DNA from 3 places in the Priestia sp. YIM B13552 genome. Region 3 is predicted to be linked to each of the others. Evidence: predicted binding sites of a transcription regulator. Region 3 holds the regulator's gene; each other region holds the start of a gene.
What was found. The regulator LexA, encoded in region 3, represses DNA repair genes until DNA is damaged. The targets are predictions, from matches to a motif close to CGAACATATGTTCG.

Region 1 (2,283 bases), on a different contig from region 3:
CTTGAGAAGGCACAGGGTCATTTACTAAGAGGGGTTCTTCTACTCCTGATAATTCTTCTTTTTGCGCCATCTTTAATCCTTCAGGACCAAAAAGGCTCATAATTTGTTTCTTTACAATATCTTCAATGTTTTCTTGTTGAGGAGGTTTAGGATTCTCGTATAAAGGCACTTTTAACTGTTCTAATGAATACACCTCATAAAACCAAACTCCAATTTTGTACATTTCTCTATGTAGTTTAAAAGCTTCTGTAATGTCATTAAATTGGCCATCATGAGCAGCTTTATTGCCTGACAAGCGAATTGTATCGAATGATCTCTGAATATCTCTTTCAATATACCCTTCTCTCGTTAAGTACAAGATCTTTTCATACAAAGAATTGACGTAAGGTTCTTGTATTTTCTCCTGCTTAAATACTTCACTAAGAATTGCTTCAGCGAATAATCTAGCTTTTACAATTGAACTACTTGGATCTTCATATATTAATTCTTGCATCTTCTTGGCATTTTGAGCTGCTACAGGATTTATATCTTCTAAGAAGCTTAAAAAAAAGACCTCTTGGGAACTCATTTGTCAATCATCTCCGGTTACTATAATCATTTTCCATTTCATTTTAATTTTAACATATATTATATCTATTTTCTTTATGCTGGACCAATATGTTTATTTACACAAAAAACAATCTAATTAGAAAATTAGAAATACAGAAAATCGAACCTCCATTCGGTTTTTTTCATTGTATCTTTGAATTAATTAATTTATAATCAAATTATATTTTACGTACGTAATAAGGAGGTTTGATTATGGACTCGACATTCACTTATAATTTCCCTTCTATTAGAGGTGTCCAAGCAGGAAAAGAATATTTTGTAGCTATGTGCCCTTTACGAATTATTCCAAAGATTTTTCTTTTTGATGAAGAAGAAATTCCACCTGAATACAGATCTCAAAGGATTTTAAACAAATCTAGAATTCCAGAAATGACAAATTACATAGTGGAAAATCAAAAAGATTATGTATTTTCCTCCATCACAGCGTCTATAGATGGTGAAATTAAGTTTCAACCATATAATGAGGACCCTTCATCCAAAGACTTAGGACAGTTGCAAATTTCATTGGATGCAAGGTTTTTGATTAATGATGGGCAGCATCGCAGAGCAGCTATTGAAGAAGCATTAAAAATATCTCCCGAACTTGGCAACGAAACTATATCTGTAGTTTTTTTCCACGATGAAGGGTTAAAAAAATCCCAACAAATTTTTTCTGATTTAAATAGGCATGCTGTAAATACTACTTCTTCTATCGGTATTCTTTATGATTATCGGGATCGTTTGTCTCTTATTACTAAAGATGTTGTAACCACTACGCCTTTATTAAATAGATATACAGATAAAGAAAGAGTATCACTGTCCAAGAATTCACCCAAGATACTGGCTTTAAATCACATTTTTAATACAAACCTAAAGCTAGTTGGAAAATCTAAAGGTGATGAAATAACTCATGAGGAAGAAGAGTTTTTGAAGCAATTTTGGTTAGTTTTGTGTGATTCTATTGTAGAATGGAACATGGTTTTTGAAAAACAACTGACTCCTCGTGAATTAAGAGCAAACTTTATTGTGGGACATGGCGTATTTGTTGAAGCAGTTGGTTTAGTCGGACAATATCTACGAAAGCATCACCCTAAAGACTGGGAGAGTTACGTTAAAAAGCTATCAAATATAGATTGGAATAGAAGTAATACAAACGATTGGTTGGGGCGTGCATTTAATCAAAATGGCCGTATTCAAAAGACTTCCTCTACCATTCAATTAACTTCTAATAAAATTAAGCAATTGATTAGTTTACCGCTAAGTGATGCTGAACAATCATTAGAAAATAAATTTTTTCAAGGAGTAGTTTAATTATGAGTAATGGCATCATTAGTAATCTTTTATCAAAACAAGTGCCTTTTATTGACGAAGCAAAAGAAAGCATAAAAAAAGCTTATAAGGAAGATGACCGCCCTTGGGTAGTAGGATATAGTGGTGGTAAAGATTCCACAGTTGTAGTTCAGTTAGTATTTGAGGCTCTAAGTGAAATGCCTAAAGAGGAATTGCACAAAAAAGTATATGTAATTTCTTCCGATACATTAGTGGAAACACCTTTAATTATAAATTCGATTAATCAAACTCTTAGAAGAATTCAAGATGAAGCTTTGAGTAGAGATTTACCAGTTGAAACACACAAAGTAAAACCAGTTTTTGAACAGTCATTCTGGGTCAATATTATTGGTAAAGGCTACCCTT
Region 2 (2,283 bases), on a different contig from region 3:
GTTCTTTATGTTTGGATCCACCGTAGTGGATAGCCTGAGCCAGCATTTCTTTCCCAGAACCAGGTTCTCCCGTTAATAAAATAGGCATATCTGTAGATGCCACTTTTTTGGCAATGTCAACGGCTTGCTTAATTTCAGGACTGATACCCGCGAAAGAAGAAAATGGATTATCTTTTGGGATGAGAAGAGACACATCAATTTCTTCATTTAATCTTACAATATTGGTAATGTCATGTTCAGTTGCGACTCCACCTATGACTCGATTGTTTCTTATAATAGGAGATGCATTGATGAGCACGTGAGTTTGTTCATTAGGACGATGATACGTTCCGCGTACAGGGCGCCCTTCATTTAGAATCGTATGTAGAATGATGGATTCATCTTTGAAATGCTCTCCGATTTTTCTACCCATAATATCATCTCTCTGAATCTTATACGTATGTTCCGCAGCAGTATTCCACAAGATTACATTTCCTTCATTATCGACGGCTGTCACTGCATCATTAATGGTTTCTGCCAATGTATCAAAATAGGAAGCTAATATCTCATTTTGGCTATGCAAATGTGTAATCCACTGTGAAGGTGTTACAAGTCCTATTGTGGTTTCTTGGTTTTCTGCTTGAATGAGGACTGGTCTGTTCCAGTTTGTGTTGGCTTGTAAATTGGCTAACGTAGAAGTAGAAGATGAAGGCCAATTTGTATCCGCTATTACTTTTTTTATGGACGATGCCTCGTCATGACCTGTTAACAGGTATCGTTCATCTTTTTGTATTACATAAAAGGTACTTGCTGTGACTATAACGAAGTCATAGTTTGAAAGTTCAGATTTCACTTTAGCTAAAGAAGTTGATTCTTCAACTGTTATAAAGGAGTTATTTATAAGAACTTGATCAACGCTTGCCATACTAAACCCCTCTCAGTACATATTTTTTATACTGTATCATAATTTAGAAATTGGCGCAAAAGCCTATCTCTTTCAAACAATTATGCAGCTTACTTTCTTTTATTGCTTTCATCTAAAGAGTTGTATTCCCTTCGAAAAGGGTAGTATAAGAATTTAGTGGGTAATAAAGTAACAGGGTAAAAAATAAAAACAAACAAACACTATATAAGATTAATACTCATTAGTTTCATTTATGATTATAAAGTGATAAAATACGAATATCAGTTCGTGTTTTCGGTTTTTACATATCGTAATAAAAATAGATAAAACAAGAAAATGGAAACGGAGGCCTTCATTTGAAAGATCAGTTTGAATTAGTATCCCCATATCAACCGCAAGGTGATCAGCCAAAGGCAATTGAAAAGATCGTGAAAGGAATTAAAGAAGGTAAGCAGCATCAAGTTTTGCTAGGTGCTACAGGAACGGGAAAAACCTTCACCATGTCTAATGTTATTAAGGAAATAAATAAGCCGACACTAATTATGGCTCATAACAAAACGCTTGCTGGTCAATTGTACAGTGAGTTTAAAGAGTTTTTTCCTAATAATGCAGTTGAATACTTTGTCAGTTACTACGATTACTATCAGCCTGAAGCCTATGTACCTCAAACAGATACATTTATTGAAAAAGATGCAAGCATTAATGATGAAATTGATAAACTTCGTCACTCGGCAACTTCTTCTCTCTTTGAACGAAAAGATGTCATTATTATTGCCAGCGTGTCCTGTATTTATGGTTTAGGTTCTCCGGAAGAATACAAAGAAATGGTCGTATCTCTTCGAGTAGGAATGGAAAAAGAGCGTAATCAGCTGCTTCGTACGCTAGTGGATGTACAGTACGAAAGAAATGATATTGACTTTAAGCGCGGAACGTTTCGCGTTCGCGGTGATGTTGTGGAGATTTTTCCTGTATCTCGAGATGAACACTGTATTCGCGTTGAGTTTTTCGGCGATGAAATTGACCGCATTCGAGAAGTTGACGCTCTAACAGGAGAAATTATTGGAGATCGTGAACATGTAGCTATCTTCCCGGCATCTCACTTTGTCACGAGAGAAGAAAAAATGCGTGTTGCCATTCAAAATATTGAAAAAGAACTAGAAGAACAGCTAGAGAAGCTAAAAGAAGCAGGAAAGCTTTTAGAAGCGCAGCGCTTGGAGCAGCGCACGCGCTACGACCTAGAAATGATGAGAGAAATGGGCTTTTGTTCGGGAATCGAGAACTACTCTCGTCATTTAACGCTTCGTCCCGCTGGTTCTACACCTTATACACTGCTGGACTTCTTCCCGGAAGATTTCCTTCTTGTTGTGGATGAATCACACGTTACGATTCCTCAAGTTAGA
Region 3 (2,283 bases):
CAGCAAGCTTTTTTAATTCTTCTTGCTGGCGCTGTAAAGATGTTTCTTGGGTTTTTTTATCCGTACTGACACGGCAATAAATAATGGCGTCCACTTTTATCACGACCTTTTCGGCTTCTAACAATATTCAGGAACGGCCGTTACACACTACTGTTCAATTGCCACTTGATTATGTAACTCTTGTTTTAAAACAGGAATATATAATTTATCTCCAGGAGATAAAGACTGGGCAGTGTCTGAGTTTAAATCATTGACGTCTTCAACCCATTTGACAAATTCATTGGTGGTCAAATGATGGTGATTATGATACTTGTTGGACAAGTCCCAAAGCGTATCTCCTTTTGTAATAGTAACCGTTGAATATTTGTCTAAATCTACTTTATCCGCTCCTAAAACCAGCGTCAATACATATGTAAGTGCAGCGATTGCTGCAAAAAAAATAGCGTAATGTTTCATAGAATGTAAGAATTGTTGCATATTATGATCCCCCTATCAGAATATATGTTCTTATTTTATTGAGAACATTTGTTTCTGTCAATGGAATTCTTCGAACTTATGTTTGTATATTGACACATCACGTGGTATAATTCACCTAAAGAATAGCTAAAATCGAGGTGAAAAATATGAAGCTATCAAAACGTCAACAAGACATACTAGATTTTATTAAGCACGAAGTAAAATTAAAAGGTTATCCGCCTTCTGTTCGCGAGATTGGGGAAGCGGTAGGATTAGCCTCTAGCTCCACTGTACACGGGCATTTAGCTCGTTTAGAAAGCAAAGGGTTAATTCGCAGAGATCCAACAAAACCAAGAGCAATCGAAGTTCTTCAACTAGATGAAGTAAACATCCCTAAAAGCAATGTCATTAATGTTCCTGTTATCGGTAAAGTAACAGCGGGTCTTCCTATAACAGCCGTTGAAAATGTGGAAGAATATTTCCCTCTTCCAGATAAATTCGTTTCTCCAGATGATCATGTATTTATGCTTGAAATTATGGGAGAAAGTATGATTGAAGCAGGTATTCTAGATGGCGATATGGTAATCGTACGTCAGCAGCAAACAGCTAATAATGGAGATATTGTGGTCGCTATGACCGAGGACAACGAAGCAACGGTAAAACGTTTCTTTAAAGAAGAAAATTTCGTTCGTTTACAGCCTGAAAATTCAACGATGGCGCCTATTATTCTTCGCCACGTAACGATTTTAGGAAAAGTAACTGGTGTATATCGCACGATTCACTAATCAGACACTGTATGTAAAACCAACTAATCATGATGTTAGTTGGTTTTTTTACGTTTGTTTTCTAAAAAAATTGGCATATTATAAATGATACGTTGAATCACCGCAGGCAGGTAGAACGGTTTTTGTAAAGCTTGTTTCACCTTTTACTTTCTATCTGCATTTCCTCGACTCTTACAAGGAAATACAACCGACCATAAGAAGGATGTAGTTTATGACCAATACACCAAGGAAAACAGAACCATTTCAAACCATTGTACCTACCAAAGCAATGAACATGTTTCTTTTTCCTTTTTCCTTTGACCGAAAAAATAAAGAGCAGCTTGTTCATGCACTAAAAGAAAATTTGTTCGAATTTTTTTCCATTCAAAAAAAACATTTAGAAAAAGAATACTACGGAGAACAGTATTACGTATCTCATGATAGCCTGGATCAATATTTTCTTCCTTACATTGAATGCATTCTATTCCCTGACTCGTGCGAAAAAGAAGGGTTGCTTCGATTTTCCAAAAAAATAGACCATACTATTACGTTACACACTTCCTCCACCACCGTATCTAGCAACGTGCTGTCTGTGGATGTTTTTTTATGTCCTTTTGAAATTGGCGTCATGACCATTCGCACTGAGATGAGCCATAATCATTACACCTATGATGATATTTTAGAATTCATGAATCATTTTCGTGTACTAGAACCGAAGCTTGCTGAAGAGCATGGATCCACCATTACCTATGAACATCATCGCTATAGCAAAGTGCAAGATTATATTTTTTCACAGCTTGCGCCATTTTTGAACGAACACATCAAGAAAGAAGCCACGCGTGAACAGCACGTTGGGAGCCTTCCTTATTTTATCGATGAACGGATGTTTGTGTTAAGTTATGTAACGGTAAATCAAGAGCAAGAAATTAATTCCACAACTTTATTTCGTACTGGGCAGCTAAATAGCTATACGCCTGACGGGAAAGCGTTTATTTCTGCACACAACCATGAGTATATTAAAACGTATAATACCAAACACGTGTATGAAAGATGGGCTCCTGAA

Region 1: dndB (DNA sulfur modification protein DndB) is a predicted target of LexA. The motif match lies at 711-724, and genes of this name have one in related genera.
Region 2: uvrB (excinuclease ABC subunit UvrB) is a predicted target of LexA. The motif match lies at 1,159-1,172, and genes of this name have one in related genera.

Annotation. Positions count from the first base shown of each region.
Region 1 covers NZ_JBHZOU010000003.1:58,875-61,157, reverse strand. The annotation lists gene dptF (DNA phosphorothioation-dependent restriction protein DptF) at 1-568, opposite strand, end outside; gene dndB (DNA sulfur modification protein DndB) at 802-1,899, shown strand; gene dndC (DNA phosphorothioation system sulfurtransferase DndC) at 1,902-2,283, shown strand, end outside.
Region 2 covers NZ_JBHZOU010000004.1:222,985-225,267, forward strand. The annotation lists gene ACFX40_RS18150 (sigma-54 interaction domain-containing protein) at 1-904, opposite strand, end outside; gene uvrB (excinuclease ABC subunit UvrB) at 1,240-2,283, shown strand, end outside.
Region 3 covers NZ_JBHZOU010000002.1:377,858-380,140, forward strand. The annotation lists gene ACFX40_RS08035 (YneB family resolvase-like protein) at 1-94, opposite strand, end outside; gene yneA (cell division suppressor protein YneA) at 148-477, opposite strand; gene lexA (transcriptional repressor LexA) at 624-1,241, shown strand; gene ACFX40_RS08050 (magnesium transporter CorA family protein) at 1,453-2,283, shown strand, end outside.